Regions from separate parts of the Actinoplanes awajinensis subsp. mycoplanecinus genome, predicted to be linked through region 2. Evidence: riboswitches for the same ligand, from Rfam matches in the RefSeq annotation. Region 2 holds a riboswitch; each other region holds the start of a gene.
What was found. Region 2 has a riboswitch for S-adenosylmethionine ahead of ADL15_RS34560 (aminotransferase class V-fold PLP-dependent enzyme). Riboswitches for the same ligand answer to the same signal wherever they lie in the genome.
Positions count from the first base shown of each region.

Region 1: linked by a shared signal. The riboswitch ahead of ADL15_RS34510 (GNAT family N-acetyltransferase) and the one ahead of ADL15_RS34560 (aminotransferase class V-fold PLP-dependent enzyme) in region 2 are both predicted to bind S-adenosylmethionine.
Region 3: linked by a shared signal. The riboswitch ahead of thrC (threonine synthase) and the one ahead of ADL15_RS34560 (aminotransferase class V-fold PLP-dependent enzyme) in region 2 are both predicted to bind S-adenosylmethionine.

Region 1 is NZ_LLZH01000295.1:31,157-36,329, reverse strand. It holds SAM riboswitch class IV at 793-908, shown strand; gene ADL15_RS34510 (GNAT family N-acetyltransferase) at 920-1,552, shown strand; gene ADL15_RS34505 (GNAT family N-acetyltransferase) at 1,599-2,114, opposite strand; gene ADL15_RS34500 (TIGR03560 family F420-dependent LLM class oxidoreductase) at 2,244-3,125, shown strand; gene ADL15_RS34495 (PilZ domain-containing protein) at 3,220-3,846, shown strand; gene sigJ (RNA polymerase sigma factor SigJ) at 3,868-4,734, opposite strand; gene ADL15_RS34485 (NAD(P)/FAD-dependent oxidoreductase) at 4,722-5,173, opposite strand, start outside.
Region 2 is NZ_LLZH01000296.1:8,949-14,121, forward strand. It holds gene ADL15_RS34555 (putative bifunctional diguanylate cyclase/phosphodiesterase) at 1-2,065, opposite strand, end outside; gene ADL15_RS34560 (aminotransferase class V-fold PLP-dependent enzyme) at 2,120-3,343, opposite strand; SAM riboswitch class IV at 3,377-3,491, opposite strand; gene ADL15_RS34565 (DUF1684 domain-containing protein) at 3,564-4,337, shown strand; gene ADL15_RS34570 (M20 family metallopeptidase) at 4,347-5,173, shown strand, end outside.
Region 3 is NZ_LLZH01000341.1:4-5,176, reverse strand. It holds gene groL (chaperonin GroEL) at 1-1,085, opposite strand, end outside; gene ADL15_RS48050 (GNAT family N-acetyltransferase) at 1,464-1,970, shown strand; gene ADL15_RS48045 (hypothetical protein) at 1,970-2,437, shown strand; gene thrC (threonine synthase) at 2,663-3,946, opposite strand; SAM riboswitch class I at 3,957-4,094, opposite strand.

The DNA.
Region 1 (5,173 bases), on a different contig from region 2:
CGCCGAAAGTCCCCACGTAGCGGCTGTTGTGGTCTTGTGTGTGGAGTTTTGGTGCGGAGTGCGCCGAAAGTCCCCACGTAGCGGCTGGTGCGGTCTTGTGTGTGGAGTTTTGGTGCGGAGCGCGCCCAAACTTCACACGCGTAGTGGTTTTGCGCCCGTTCGGGAGCATTGCTGGTCTCGCTGGGAGTGCGTTTACCTGTGGAAACATCGCGAGTTGGCCGTGAGCTCGGTCGCTGCGGCTGAACCCTGCGGTGACGTTCGCCTGCGGCCCGTCCCGGATGGTGACGGCGCCTCGACGGGCATCGAGGGCGGTAGGAACGGATAAGCGATGGCTGGTCAAGTGCGTGTGGCCGGTCGGGGCGGGCGGTGGGCATCCGCGATGTGGGAACGCGTGCAGTTGCCGCCCCCATGAGGGCGGTGGCCGCACGCGATCTGGCATTGCGTGCTGCTGCCGCCTCGAACTCGACCGATCGCGTGTTCCTACCGCCCTGTCAGCGCCGAGCGCGTGCTCCTGCCGCCCTTCCAGCGTCGAGCGCGTGCTTCTACCGCCCTCCGACCGCCGAGTTGCATGCTCCTACCGCCGCGCCGCGCCGCGCCGCGCCGCGCCGCGCCGCGCCGAGCCCCGGCCGCGCCCCGCGGGGCCAGTGCCCCGCCCTGCGGCGCTGAGCCCCGCCGCGCCGAGCCCGGCCGCGCCGCGCCCCGGGCCGGGGCACTGGCCTCGCGGTGACCGCGCCACCACACCGGACCGGCTCGGCGGGGTTCAAGTAGGACCGGATTGTTAGGGTGATGGCAGGTCATGAGCGCCAGCATTGAGCCCCGGCTTGCTGGCCGGCAACCCTCCGTTCGTGGGTGGGGTGCCCCGGGTGATGACCGGGCCCGGCGCGCGGTGCGCTGGGCAAGCCGCGAAAGGAGCCGTGCTGTGCTGCTCAACAACCTGCTCAAGAACCTCGACGCACCGACCCTCGAGGGACGTCTGGTCCGCCTCGAGCCCCTCGCCGAGCGGCACGCCGCCGACCTGGCCGTCGCCGCCGAGGAGGATCGCGGGTCGTACCGGTACACCTGGGTGCCGGCCGCCGAGGAGATCGACGGATATCTCGATGCGCAGCTCGCGCGGGCCGAGGCGGGTGTGTTGAAGCCGTACGCGCAGGTCGAGACGGCCACCGGCCGGGCCGTCGGCGTGACCGGGCTCTGGGACCCGCGGCCCTGGCCGGACCGGGACGAGCTGTGCGCCGTCGAGATCGGTTTCACCTGGCTGGCCGCGTCGGCGCAGGGGTCCGGTATCAACACCGAGGCCAAGTACCTGCTGTTTCAGCACGCCTTCGAACAGTGGAACGCCGCCCGGGTCGACCTGAAGACCGATGCCCGCAACCTCCGCTCCCGCGCCGCGATCGAGCGGGTCGGCGCCCATTTCGAAGGCGTCCTCCGCTCCTGGTCGAAGTCCTGGGCTCCCGGCGAGGAGGGCCGCCTGCGCGACTCCGCGATGTACTCGCTCCTGGCCTCCGAATGGCCCCACTGCCGGGCCCGCCTGAAAGCCCGCCTCACCACCCCCTGACCCCGACGCACCCCAGCCCCCGCTGGCGGCAGACCCCAGCCTCGCGCTACAGCGGCTTCGTGTAGAGCCGGTAGTCCGCCGGGCCGGCCAGCAGCGGCGCCAACTGCGGATAGTGCTCCTCCAGCTGACCGACCCGCTCGACCCGATACCCGAGCCGTGAATACCACGAGTGCAGGAACTCCTTGGACTCCAGCACCCACTCCCGCGGCACCAGCAACTCCAAGCGCATCGTGGTGTCGCCCCGGGACCGGCAGTACGACTCGGCCCACCGGATCAGCCCACCCCCGATGCCGTTCCCCCGCAGCGACGGAGAAGCCGCCAGCATCCCGAACTCGCCCACCCCGCCGCCCGTCCGGCGTACCCGGACCACCCCCGCGAGCTGCCCGTCCCGCTCGTCCCAGGCCAACTCCCCGGCCTTGGCCAACGCGGTCACCTCGGCCAGGCTGGTCCGCTCGGCGCCGTCCACCCACAACCCCTTCTCCGACTCCCGGTAGACGAGGTTGACCAGGTCGGTGGCGGCCGCCAGGAGCGCCGGTTCGGTGACGGTGAGCTGCGAGATCACACCCTGGACGGTACGGGGTGACCTCGACCCGACGCACCACCCCGGCGGTCGCGCAGCGATCTCGAGCGGGATCACCTCGCGGTGTCCGGCGGGGGCTGTGCCCAGGTCGTACCAGATAGGTTTTGGGTTATGCGAATCTCGATCTGGCCGGGCGCCGGGCAACCTTGGGCCGACATCCTCGCCGCGGCCCGTCACGCGGAGCAGACCGGCTGGGACGGCGTGTGGATCGCCGATCACTTCATGCCCAACGACGGCCCCGGCCGTGATCCGCATCAGCCGACCCTGGAGGCCGGCTCGCTTGTCGCGGCGCTCGGCGCGGTGACCGAGCGGGTGCGGATCGGGACGCTGGTGTACGGCAACACCTACCGGCACCCGGCCGTGCTGGCCAACATGGCGGCCACCGTCGACCGGATCACCGGCGGCCGGTTCACGCTCGGTGTCGGCGCCGGCTGGCAGATCAACGAGCACGAGCAGTACGGCATCGAGCTGCCCGCCGTGAAGCAGCGGCTGGACCGGTTCGTCGAGGCGCTGCGGGTGCTGCACGGACTGCTCCGGCAGCCCACGACCACTCTGGACGGCGAGTACTACCGGCTCACCGACGCGATCAGCGAGCCGAAGCCGGTGCAGGACCCGCTGCCCATCATGATCGGCGGCGGTGGTGAGAAGCGGATGCTCGGTGTCGTCGCCGAGTACGCCGACCTGTGGAACACCTGGGGCCTGCCCGAGCTGATCGCGCACAAGTCCGCGGTCCTGGACCGGTTCTGCGCCGAGCGCGGCCGCGACCCGAAGTCGATCGCCCGCACCGCGCAGGCGCTCACCGTGGTGGACGGCCCGCTGCCGGAGGGCCTGCCGGTGCCGGTCATCGGCGGCAGTCCGGAGAAGCTGGCCGACGCGTTCGCGGAGTACCGCTCGGTGGGCCTGGACGAGCTGATCATCCCGGACGGGTTCCTCGGTGCCGGCGCGGAGAAGCTCAAGGCCATGGACACGATCCTGGAGCTGGTCAACAGATGACGGCCTGACTTCTTATGTCGCCTCGGCCGCCGCCGACTAATCAGGGCGCGACCCGCACGGTGCGGGCCGAGGCGACACGAAAGGCCGGACACTGATGGAGCTGCCCGAGATCGGAACCCCGATTTTCCTGTCCCTCGGGGAGGGCGTGAACTTCCGCTCCCGGTTGGAGTCGGTCGACGAGAACACCTTCAGCGTGGCCGCTCCGCTGGAGACCAGCGGGCCGGAGGGTTTCCTGCCCGGCTACGAGTTCGAGGTGTTCTGGGTGCCGCCGCGCACCCGGGTGGTGATGCCGGTCCTGTTGAAGAGTGTCACCGACTCCGCGCCGTACCGCTGGAACCTGTTCTCCACCGCGGAACCGGAGATCAGCAACCGCCGTGAGTACGCCCGGGGTGGTGGCGGCGCGCCGCTGCGCCTGTTCGGCGAGTGGGGCCCGCAGTACCTGCAGGGCCGGATGCTGGACATCAGCGAGGGCGGCCTGCGGTTCTGGGTCGCCGAGAACAAGCAGATCAAGGAGGGCGACACGATGCGCGCCCTGGTCTGGCTCGGCAACGGCGAGACCGAGGTCTCCGGCAAGGTGTACGCGGTCCGTCCGTCCGAGGACGGCGCCGGCCTGGACGTGGTGCTGATCTTCAAGACCGTCGACCCGCTCGCCCAGATGATCCGGCAGTACGTGATGGCCTGGGAGATCGGCGAGCGCCGCCGGGCGAGCATGGAAGCGTGACCGCGGCGGGGGCGGGACCGTTCACAACTGTCTGACCACCCCGGCCTGGACCGACGCGAGTTTGTCCGGGTTGGCGGTGTTGAGGATCGCGGTGACCCGCCCCTGAGCGTCCAGGTCCAGCGTGATGGTGCCGAGCACCCGCCCGGCGCCGCTGATCACCAGGCCGGGGCTGCCGTTCAGCTCGGCCACGACGGCCGACATCTGGTCGATTTGCACCCCCTCGTAGGGCCGGCCGCCGACCCCGGCCAGCCACGCCGCGACCCGTGCGGCGCCGGTCACCGGGCGCATCGCCTGGCGGACCTTGCCGCCGCCGTCGGTCCACAGCGCCACGTCCGGCGCGAGCAGCTCCATCAGCGTGTTGATGTCCCCGCCCGCCGCGGCGGCGAAGAAGCGTTCGGTCACCGCCCGCTGCCGGTCACGGTCCGCCGGGAAACGAGGGCGGTTCTCCCGTACGTGCTCGCGCGCCCGGTGCGCGGCCTGCCGCACGGCCTCCGGTGTCCGGTCCATGGCGTCCGCGATCTCCTGATAGGTGAACGCGAACGCCTCCTTCAGCACGAAGACCGCCCGCTCCAGCGGTGTCAGGTTCTCCAGCACGAGCAGCAGCGCGGGCGCCACGTCCGGCGTCTCGCCGGTGGTCAGCACGGGTTCGGGCAGCCACGGCCCGACGTACGTTTCGTGCCGCGCCGACCGGAGCCGGTCCATCGCCAGGTTCGACACGATCCGCACCAGGTACGCCTTCGGGTCGGCGACCTGGGACCGGTCCGCCGCCGACCAGCGCAGCCAGGTGTCCTGCACCGCGTCCTCGGCGTCGGCGGCGCTGCCGAGCAGCCGGTACGCGACCGAGAACAGCAGGCTCCGGTACTCGTCGAAAACGGTCACCGGCGCCATCCCAGCATGGTGTGGCGGGGGAACCGCAGGGTGCGGCGGAACGTCGGCCACGGCGCGGAGCTCACCGTCTCCTTGTACCAGACCGCGGCCCGCCCGGTCAGCCGCGCCCGCGCCGGGGACTCGTCGCCGTGCACGAACTGGATCACCGCGTCGTGCCGGCCCAGGCTGATCGGCACGTGCAGGTAGCCGAAGCGGAAGCGCCTGACCGGTTTCCCGTCCAGCTGCCGGACGATCTGCTGGGCGGTGTGCGCGCCGGTGGGCATCCCGCTCTGACAGGTGCCGTGCATGAGGCCGTACTTCTGGCGGATCGCGGCGGCGTCGCCCACCGCGTACACCTCAGGGTGTGACACCGACCGCAGCGCACCGTCGGTGACGATGCGGCCGTGACCGTCGGTGGTCAATCCGGCGGCGGCGGCCAGCGGTGACACCCGCACCCCGC
Region 2 (5,173 bases):
GCCAGAGCACCGCCGAGATGATCGACGCCTTGCGCTGGTCCTCGGCCAGGCCGGCCACGAACGAGCGGTCCAGCTTCACGATGTCGGCCGGAACCGACTTGAGCCAGGTCAGCGAGCTGTATCCGGTGCCGAAGTCGTCGAGCGCGATCCGTACGCCGAGCCGCTTGATGGTGGCCAGCCGCTCGCTGACGTCGACCGTCGAGGCCAGCAGCGCGGTCTCGGTGATCTCCAGGACCAGCCGGGCCGGGTCCAGCCCGGGGTGCGAGGCGAGCAGGTCGGCCAGTTTCGGCACGAAGTCCGGCTCGGCCAGCTGCCGCGGGCTGACGTTCACCGACACGTAGCCCAGGTGCCCGGACCAGTAGAGCAGGTGGTCGACCGCGGAGCGCAGCACGTGCTCGCCGAGCGGCACGATCATGCCGGTCTCCTCGGCCGCGCCGATGAAGTGGTACGGGCTGAGGATCCGCCCGTCCGGGGTCCGCATCCGGCACAGCGCCTCGGCGCCGACGATCTGGCCGGTGACCGTGGAGACCACCGGCTGGAACCAGAGCGGCAGCGTCCACGGCAGGTTCCCGGCCAGCGCCTGGCGCAGCCGGGCCTCGGCGGCGATCCGCTCGTGCACCGACGCCCGCATGCCCTCGGCGAACACCTCGAGCCGGTTGCCGCCGGCCCGCTTGGCCGCGTACATCGCGGTGTCCGCGGCCAGCACCACGTCGTCGGTGTGCTCGGCGCCGTACACGGACGCCACGCCGATACTTACCGTGATCGGCAGCTGGTTGCCGCTCACGTCGAGCGGCTGACCCATCGACGCCAGGATCTCCTGCCCGGTGCGCAGCCCGTCGGCCGGCGGGCCGGCCAGGGCCACCACGAACTCGTCGCCGCCGAGCCGGGCCAGCAGCGCGCCGGACGGCACGGTACGGGCCAGCCGGGCGGAGAGCGCGCGCAGCACGTCGTCGCCGGCCGCGTGCCCGGAGCCGTCGTTCACCGACTTGAACCGGTCCACGTCCAGGTAGATCACGCTGACCGGCTCCTTGCGGGCCAGCATCCCGGCCAGGTCGTTCTCGAACGCCTTGCGGGACAGCAGCCCGGTCAGCGTGTCGTGGCGGACCTGCCGGCGCAGCTCTTCCTGGTGGTTGCGCGCGCTGGTGATGTCCATGCAGTGCGCGAAGATGAACCGCAGCTTGCCCTGCTTGTCGTAGAGCGGGGTGCTGTGCAGCTCGACCCAGATCAGTGTGCCGTCGTCGGTGCGCCGGTACTGGCGGGTCATGGTGATCGGGTCCCGGGACGCGACCGCCCGGTCGAACGCCTTCATCTCGTCGTTCACCGCGACGAGCGGCACGTCGCGGACCGAGAAGTCGGCCGGAAGCTGGTCCGGCAGCCGCAGCCAGTGCCGGTAGGCGGCGTTGGTCCGCAGCACCCGGCCGTCCGGGGCGAACATCACCATCGGTACGGGTGTCTCGTCGAAGGCGACGCTGAGCTGGGCCTGACTCTCCTCGAGGTTGTCCTGGGCCCGCCGCTCCTCGGACTCGGTGAGGCCCCAGGCGACCACCTGGAAACCGGCCGCGAGCAGCACCGCGACGCCGTGCAGCACCGCCCAGACCAGCGGGTGCGACATCGCCTGGTGGTGGTCGTAGGTGTGCGAGCTCACCAGCACCCCGAACACCGCGTGGTGCAGGGTGGTGGCGACCAGGAACGCGCCGAACGGCGCCCAGTCCCGGTACAGCGCGAGCGCGGCGACCGCGATGAAGAACGAGAAGTGCGCCTCGGTCAGGCCGTTGCTGAGCGAGACGAACCCGCCGCAGGCGACCGTGAAGCCGATCGCCACGCAGACCGACTGCAGCCGCCGGTGGCGCACCAGGGTGCCGGCCACCACGCACGGCAGCACCAGCAGGTCGGTCCAGAGCAGGGTCGAGCCCTGATCCGGGCGCAGCGCCCCGAACACGGTCACGCCGACCACGACGACGGCGAGCAGCAGCGTCAGCAGACGATGCCGCGCCGCCCAGTCCTCATCACGGAGGCCGCCACCGGCCGGAAGCCGGTCACGCAGCCACGTCAGCCAGGTACCCACGACTGCTAGATCGGCCTGAACCGCACACGGTCATAGGGTGAGGCCGGTAGCTACTCAGGAGCGAAGCACCGCGGCGAGCCCGGCGACGAAGCGGTCGACGTCGCCGGTGGTGCTGCCGAGGCCGAAGCTGGCCCGGAGCAGACCGGTCACGGCGGTGTGACAGCTGCCGGATTTGTCGGTTTTTAACAAAGAGCGGACCAGCGGATGGGCGCAGAACTGACCCGCCCGGACGCCGATGCCGTGCTCGCGGGCCAGCCGCCGCGCCACCTCGGCCGGGTCCCGGCCGGGCAGGTCGAGGGAGACGATGCCGACCCGCGGGTGGTCCGGGCCGAAGACGCTCACCTCCCGGGCCTCCGGGATGTCGCGCAGACCGTCCCGGAGCCGGGTCAGCAGCTCCTGCTCGTGCCCATGCAGAGCGTCCCGGTCGGCGGTCAGCAGGGCCGCGCAGACCGCGGCGAGCGACACCGCGCCGAGCAGGTTGGGGGTGCCGCCCTCGTGCCGGGCCGGGCCCTGCGACCAGGTCAGCTCGCCGGGCCGGTCGCCGACCAGGGCACTGGCGCCGCCGCCGGCCAGGTAGGGCTCGGCGGCGTCCAGCCAGTCGGCCCGGCCGACCAGGACGCCGGCGCCGAACGGGGCGTACAGCTTGTGACCGGAGAAGGCCAGGTAGTCGGCGCCGAGGTCGCTCATCGAGACCGGCTGGTGCGGGGCGAGCTGGGCGGCGTCGACGATCACCCGTACGCCGTGGGCGTGCGCGAGGTCGGCGAGTTCCCGGACCGGCCAGAGCTCGCCGGTGACGTTGCTCGCGCCGGTCACGGTGAGGACTTTCTCGCCGGGCGCCTGGAGTGCGTCTTCCAGCAGTCGACGAGCCTCGGCGGGCGACGCGGGTGTCGGGAGGCGGAGCGGGTTCGGCCAGGGCAGCAGGTTCGCATGGTGTTCGCCGTCGAACACGATCGTGGTGGTGCCGGCCGGCAGGGCGCGGGCCAGCAGGTTGAGCGCGTCGGTGGTGTTCCGCGTGAAGATCACCTGGTCGCCGGGGCGGGCGCCGGCGAACTCGGCCACCACGTCCCGGGCCACCTCGTACGCCACGGTCGAGGTCTGCGAGCGCACCCCGGTGCCGCGGTGCACGCTGCCGTAGCGGGGCAGCAGCTCGGCCACCGCGGTCGCGGCGGCCTCCACGCACGGGGCGGACGCGGCGTAGTCGAGGTGGGTGAACCGCACCGTCTCGCCGCTGGGGAGCTCGGTCTTCAGGTCGTCACCGATGATGCCGAGAGCCGACATGGCATGCCTCCGCTGAGGTCATGGACCGCCGAGGGTCCGCGCTTGCCGTCGTCGATCGACGCCGGCCCGGTCCTCACCCGGGGCACCCCATCGCGAACGCAAGGGTTGCCGGTCAGCGAGCCGGGGCTTGTCGCTGACACTCATGACCTGGCAACGAAGTTAGCAGACGTCACAGGCACGCGCCATATCCCATACTCAGAGTAGGGATTAGGGTCGATGGATGACCACCTTCGAGCAGCAGTGGACGCAGTGGCACGACGGGCACGAGAAGCGGCGGGCCGACCCGCACGGCTTCCTCGCGATCACCGGACTGCACTGGCTGACCGGGACCCCGCAGCGGTTCCCGGACGCGCCGGGCGAGTGGAGCACCGGCCCGGACGGCGTACTGGTGACCCTGAGTGACGGCGAGGAACTGGCCGGCATCGGCGCCGGCGAGCACCGGTTCGACCCCATCGAAGAACGCGGCGACATCACGGTGGGTTATGGCGACGCGATCCTGGAGATCGCCCGGCGGGGCGGGTCCGACGTGCTCCGCCCGCGGCACCCCGGCCACGAGACCCTGGTGAAGTACCTCGGCACGCCGGCGTACACGCCGGACGAGAAGTGGGCCGTGCCGGGGACGTTCGTGCCGTTCGACGAGCCGCAGCCGATCACGGTGGGTTCGGTGGCCGAGGGTCTCGAGCACGTCTACGAGTCGCCGGGGCGTATCGAGTTCAGCGTCGGCGGGCAGGACCTGTCGCTCACCGCGTTCAACGGGAGCGCGCCGGGGTCACTCTTCGTGCTGTTCACCGACGCCACGTCGGGGGTCACCACGTACGCGGCTAACCGCAGCCTGGCCGTCGCGGCGCCGGACGCGGACCGTGGCGTGGTGCTGGACTTCAACCGGGCGACGAACCTGCCGTGCGCGTACACCGAGTTCGCCACCTGCCCGCTGCCGCCGGCCGGGAACAAACTCCCGATCGCCGTCGAGGCGGGCGAACAGCTTCCGCGGTAACTTCCGGGGATGGAGCAGCTGCTCGCGCCCCTCGAGGCGCTGATCGGAATCCGCTCGACCGCCGACCGGCCCGGTGAGCTGCACCGGGCCCTCGGCCTGGCGCTCGACCTGGTCGGACCGGGCTTCGAGATCCGCCGATTCGAGTCCCGGGGCAGGCCCAGCGCGCTGGTGACCCATCCGGACCGGCCCGGCCGGCCCCGGGTGATCCTGAACGCGCACCTCGACGTGGTGCCCGGCACGCCGGATCAGTTCCGGGCACGCCGGGAGGGTGACCGGCTCTACGGCCGCGGCGCGCACGACATGAAGGCGGCCGCGCTCACCCTCGCCACGGTGTTCCGCGAGACGGCCGGCGACCTGCCGTACCCGATCGCCCTGCAACTGGTCACCGACGAGGAGATCGGCGGCTTCGACGGCACCGGCCACCAGCTCGGCCACGGGGTGCGCGGGGACTTCGTGATCATCGGCGAGCAGAGCGGGCTGCGGGTGGTCACCGAGTCGAAGGGGCTGGTCCGGGCCCGGCTGATCGCTTCCGGACGCACGGCCCACGCGGCGTACCCGTGGCTGGGCTCCAACGCGCTGCTCACCCTGATCACCGCGACGCAGCGGCTGATGGAGCGCTACCTGACACCGGCCGAGGAGGCCTGGGTCACCACGGTCAACCTGGCCCGGATCGCGACCGGCAACGAGGCGGTCAACCAGGTGCCGGCGGACGCGACCGCCTGGCTCGACATCCGCCACCCGCCCGAGGACACCGACCTGACCGGCCGGGACGCGGCCTCGATCGCCGAGCATCTGCGCTCGATCACCGGGCCGGAGGTGACCGTGGAGGTGGACAG
Region 3 (5,173 bases), on a different contig from region 2:
TTCTCGCGGTCGTAGTCGGAGTCCGAGCGCTCGATCTCGGCGCGGATCTGGTTGACCCGGCCCTGGATCTGCTCGCTGTTGCCAGCACCGTCGACGACCGTGGTCTCGTCCTTGGTGATGACGATCTTGCGGGCCGAACCGAGCAGCGAGATGTCAGCGGCGTCCAGCTTGAGGCCGACCTCTTCGCTGATGACAGCGCCACCGGTGAGGATCGCGATGTCCTCCAGCATGGCCTTGCGGCGGTCACCGAAGCCCGGGGCCTTGACGGCGACGGACTTGAAGGTGCCACGGACCTTGTTGACGACCAGGGTGGCCAGGGCCTCGCCCTCGACGTCCTCGGCGATGATCACCAGCGGCTTGCCCGACTGCATGACCTTCTCGAGGATCGGCAGCAGGTCCTTGACCGCGGAGATCTTGCTGTTCGCGATGAGGATGTACGGGTCGTCGAAGACGGCCTCCATACGCTCCGCGTCGGTCATGAAGTACGCCGAGACGTAACCCTTGTCGAAGCGCATACCCTCGGTGAGCTCGAGCTCGAGCCCGAAGGTGTTGCTCTCCTCGACGGTGATGACGCCTTCCTTGCCGACCTTGTCCATGGCCTCGGCGATGATCTCGCCGACCGTGGTGTCACCGGCCGAGATGGAGGCGGTGGAGGCGATCTGCTCCTTCGTCTCCACGTCCTTGGCCAGCTGCGACAGCGCCTCGGAGACGCTGGCGACGGCGGCCTCGATGCCACGCTTCAGGCCGAGCGGGTTCGCACCGGCGGCCACGTTGCGCAGGCCCTCGCGGACCAGCGCCTGGGCCAGCACGGTCGCCGTCGTCGTGCCGTCACCGGCGACGTCGTCGGTCTTCTTGGCGACCTCCTTGACCAGCTCAGCGCCGATCTTCTCGAAGGTGCCCTCGAGCTCGATCTCCTTGGCGATGGATACACCATCGTTGGTGATCGTGGGAGCGCCCCACTTCTTCTCGAGAACGACGTTGCGACCCTTCGGGCCGAGCGTCACCTTGACCGCGTCGGCGAGCTGGTTCATGCCACTCTCGAGGCCGCGACGAGCTTCCTCGTCGAACGCAATGATCTTGGCCATACGGCGTTGTCCTCCCGGACATCCGCGGCGCCGGGCCTGCTCGGCCCCGCCCGCACACTGAGGAAGTCTGTGGACGTCACCACCTGGCGATGTGACGTCCTCAGGCCGAGCCGGATAGCCCGCGACGACCGGTTTCGTGTCGCGGCACCGATGGCGGCGCCGTGACCGGAACCCCACCGCCCCGACCTGCTGGCACTCACGGGTCGCGAGTGCCAATCACTTGTTTAGCACTCTCGGGTACCGAGTGCAAGAAAGCCCATCTTCCCGCGAAACGTTCCGGGCCGGTCGGCAAACCGGCTAATGATCTTCCACGCCAGGTCACGACGGGTTTACGGCAACAAGGTTGCCGCCGGCCGCCGTGGCGGGTAATGAGGACGCATGGAGAGTTCGACGGTGCGCCGGATCACCCCGCAGGACGCCGGACGGATGCGTGCCCTGCGGCTCGAGATGCTGGCGGACAGTCCGCTCGCCTTCCTGGAGACGCTGGCCCAGGCGGCCGCCCGCCCGCACGACGGCTATCGGGATCGGCTCGCCCGATCGGCGACCGGCCCGGAGCTCGCCCAGTTCGTCATCGACCCCGGGTCCGGCCCGCTCACCGGGCACGCCGGCGGCACCATCATCGCGGAGGAGCCGCAGGTCACCGTGGTCTTCTCGGTCTACCTGACACCCGCGTGCCGGGGCGGCAAACTGCTCGCCCGGCTGGTCGAGACGATCGCCGACTGGTCCACCGCGGCCGGCCGGCACGAGCTGATGCTCGAGGTGGTGACCGGCAACGATCGGGCTGTCCGGGCGTACGAAAAATTGGGTTTTGAAGACACCGGCGTGCGCCAGCCGCATCCGACGGTGCCGGTGCTCACCCAGTTGCAGATGCGCCGGCGGATCTGATGGCCGCCCGGCGCTGGCCACTCACGCGGACGGTGCTGACCGCCGCGAACGGGACCACCGGCGCCGGACTGCTGCTCGCGATGGTCACCCGGACGAGGATCCGGCGCGGCCGCGACGGCGTGCTGATCGCCGAGGGCTGGCGGCTGCCGATACCGCCGGCGGCCTGCTTCACGGTCGGCTCGGTGGTCATCACCCGGCGGTCCGCCGAGTGGCTGCTGCACGACGATCGGGCCGCCCTGCTCGCCCACGAGAGCCGGCACGCCGGGCAGTACGCGGTGCTCGGCCCGCTCTTCTGGCCGGCCTACTGGGTCGCTTGTGGCTGGTCCTACGCGGCGACCGGGTCCTGGGGCTGCCGCAACTGGTTCGAGCGCCAGGCGGGCCTGACCGACGGCGGCTACCCGGAAGATGTCCCACTGCGCCCATGGCTGCGGCGGGTCCGGCGCAGGCGCTCTCGCCGTGGGGCCTGAAAGAGGATTTGGTCGGGAGGACGGACGCACAGCGCCTCCGGCACGAATGCCATTGGGTCAGCGCTGGGTCGTTGGGACCCTCGGAGATTGTCGCCAAGCTCAGGTGAGGGGCCTCGTACGGCGTCGCGTCCTCCCGCGACAAGCATCCTGCCGATCCGGAGATCGGCGCGCAAGTCCTCGGAGGAAGGAATATTCGACAACCGGCTCCTCGCCGGTCACCCTGAGTTATCCCAGCAGGCCAGCTTCGCGCGCGCCGCGCAGAGACGGCTTGATCCGGTGGGTCGGCCCGACCTGGCCGGCGATCGCGTCGAGAGTCTTCAGACCCTCGCCGGTGTTGTAGACGACCGTCTCCTTCGCCGGGTCCAGCTTGCCGCTGGCGACCAGCTTCTGCAGCACCGCGACGGTGGTGCCACCGGCCGTCTCGGCGAAGACACCGGTCGTCTCGGCGAGCAGCCGGATACCGGCCCGGATCTCGTCGTCGTTCGCGTAATCCATCCAGCCACCAGTGCGGCGGACCGCCTCGATCGCGTACGCCCCGGCAGCCGGGTCGCCGATGTTCAGCGACTTGGCGATCCCGGTCGGCTTCACCGGGGTGATCACGTCGGTCTCGTTGTGCAACGCCACCGCGATCGGATTGCACCCGGCCGACTGCGCGCCGAACACCGCCCAGCCACCCTCCGGAGCCTCGACCAGTCCGATTTCGACCAGCTCGCTGAACGCCTTGTCCACCTTGGTGAGCAGCTCACCCGACGCCATCGGGATGACCACCTGCGCCGGGATCCGCCAGCCGAGCTGCTCGGCCACCTCGTACCCCAGCGTCTTCGAGCCCTCCGCGTAGAACGGCCGGACGTTGACGTTCACGAACGCGGTGTCCTCGAACTCGTCGGTCTCCACCAGCTCACCGCAGAGCCGGTTCACGTCGTCGTAGGAACCCTCGATCGCGACCAGCTCACCGCCGTAGACCGCGGTCGTGATGACCTTGCCCGGCTCCAGGTCGGCCGGGATGAACACGATGCTGGGCACCCCGGCACGGGCCGCGTGCGCGGCGACCGAGTTGGCCAGGTTGCCGGTCGACGCGCAGGAGAACCGCTTGAAGCCGAGCTCCTTGGCCGCGGTCAGAGCCACCGAGACGACCCGGTCCTTGAACGAGTGCGTCGGGTTCTGCGAATCGTCCTTGATCCAGAGCGGCGCGCTGATGCCCAGCCGCTCGGCCAGCGCCGGCGCGCTCACCAGCGGCGTCATCCCCGGGTCCAGGGTCACCCGGGTGTCCGGGTTCTGCCCGGCCGGCAGCAACGCCGCGTAGCGCCAGATGTTCTGCGGGCCCGCCTCGATGTCGGCCCGGGTCACCCGCGCGAGCGCGGCCTGGTCATAGGCCACCTCGAGCGGGCCGAAACACTCGAAACAGGCATGCTGAGCGGCCAGCGGGAACTCCGCGCCACACGCGCGGCAGATCAGCCCGCGAGCAGGCGAGGTGGTGCTGACAGTGGGTGCGCTGACGGCAGACGTCATCGAGGCCTTCCTCTCATCTTTCCCCGGCGGCGACCTGCCACAAGCGGGGACGGAATTAGCACCTGCCGCGCGCGGCCTCGTCATCGAGACATACGCGGTGGTTGCCGGGGCTTCACAGGGCCGTTCCCTCTGCCCCTCTGGATGAGGTATTCAGTTGTTTCCCGAAGCTTACGACGAGATTCCGCCGAAGCCCCACCGAGTTCCCGAGGTGTGAGCGACCTCCTTCCGAAGAATCGGCCGATCCGGAACAAAATCAAGATGTCGTGCGTCCGCCGGGGTCCGGACCGCCGCTCCCGCCGGGACCCCTGCGGGCTTCGCAGGCCGCTGGCGCGTCCCGAACGCGAACCCCTCCGGGGCGACGCCCGCGGGTGGTCGCGGAAACCCCGAGCTCTCCCCCACCGCCAACCACCGAGCGTCATCCACAGTCCGCCACCATCCACAGCCCCCACCCCACCCACCCCATCCCCCCACCACACTGTTCGAGGGGGATCCCCCAGGGAGGGTGGGCTCTGCGCGAACGGTGTGAAATTTCGGTCCGCTCCGCACCCCCGACTCCCCACGCCCAGCCGTCCCGCGCTGTCGGTAGGGACTCTCGGCTCGGGGCGCACCCAAACTCCACACGCTGGGGCGACCGGGCAACAGCCGAGCGGGTGTCGGTCGCAGCAGCACGCGTCGCCGGCCCGGCCGGTCCTCACGGTCGCCTCCGGCCCGCTTTGACAACCCTCAGAACCAGCCGAGCAGGTCCCAATGCCGCTCAGCCTGTTTTGATCTCGGTGGGGCCCTGCGGGTCTTGGAGTGGTTCCCGATGTGTTCGGGTGCAGGTGGGTAGGGGTGTCGTTGCGGGCCGGGATGTCCAGTCGCTCGGTGCTGTTGTGACGGTCAGCGTGGGTGATCGATGTTGGCGGGGCGGCGGAAGTCCGCGCTCGGCGCCGAAGGGGCGGCCGGGGTCCGCGCTCGGCAACGGTGGGGGGGTGACAGTCCGCGCTCGGCGCCGGAGGGGCGGCCGGGGTCCGTGCTCGGCGCGGAGGGGGCGGCAGGGGTCCGCACTCGGCGTCGGCGGGGCGGCAGGGGTCCGCGGTCGGGCGGGTTCTGGGCGGTGGCGGTCCGCGGTCGGGTTGTGCGTGCGGCTACCGCCCCCAGGTGGCAAGGCCGCGCGGTTAAGTGTTTTGGCTGATTGTCAGCACTCTTTCGATTGACATGAGCGCATAGGTAACGGGACCTCAGGTA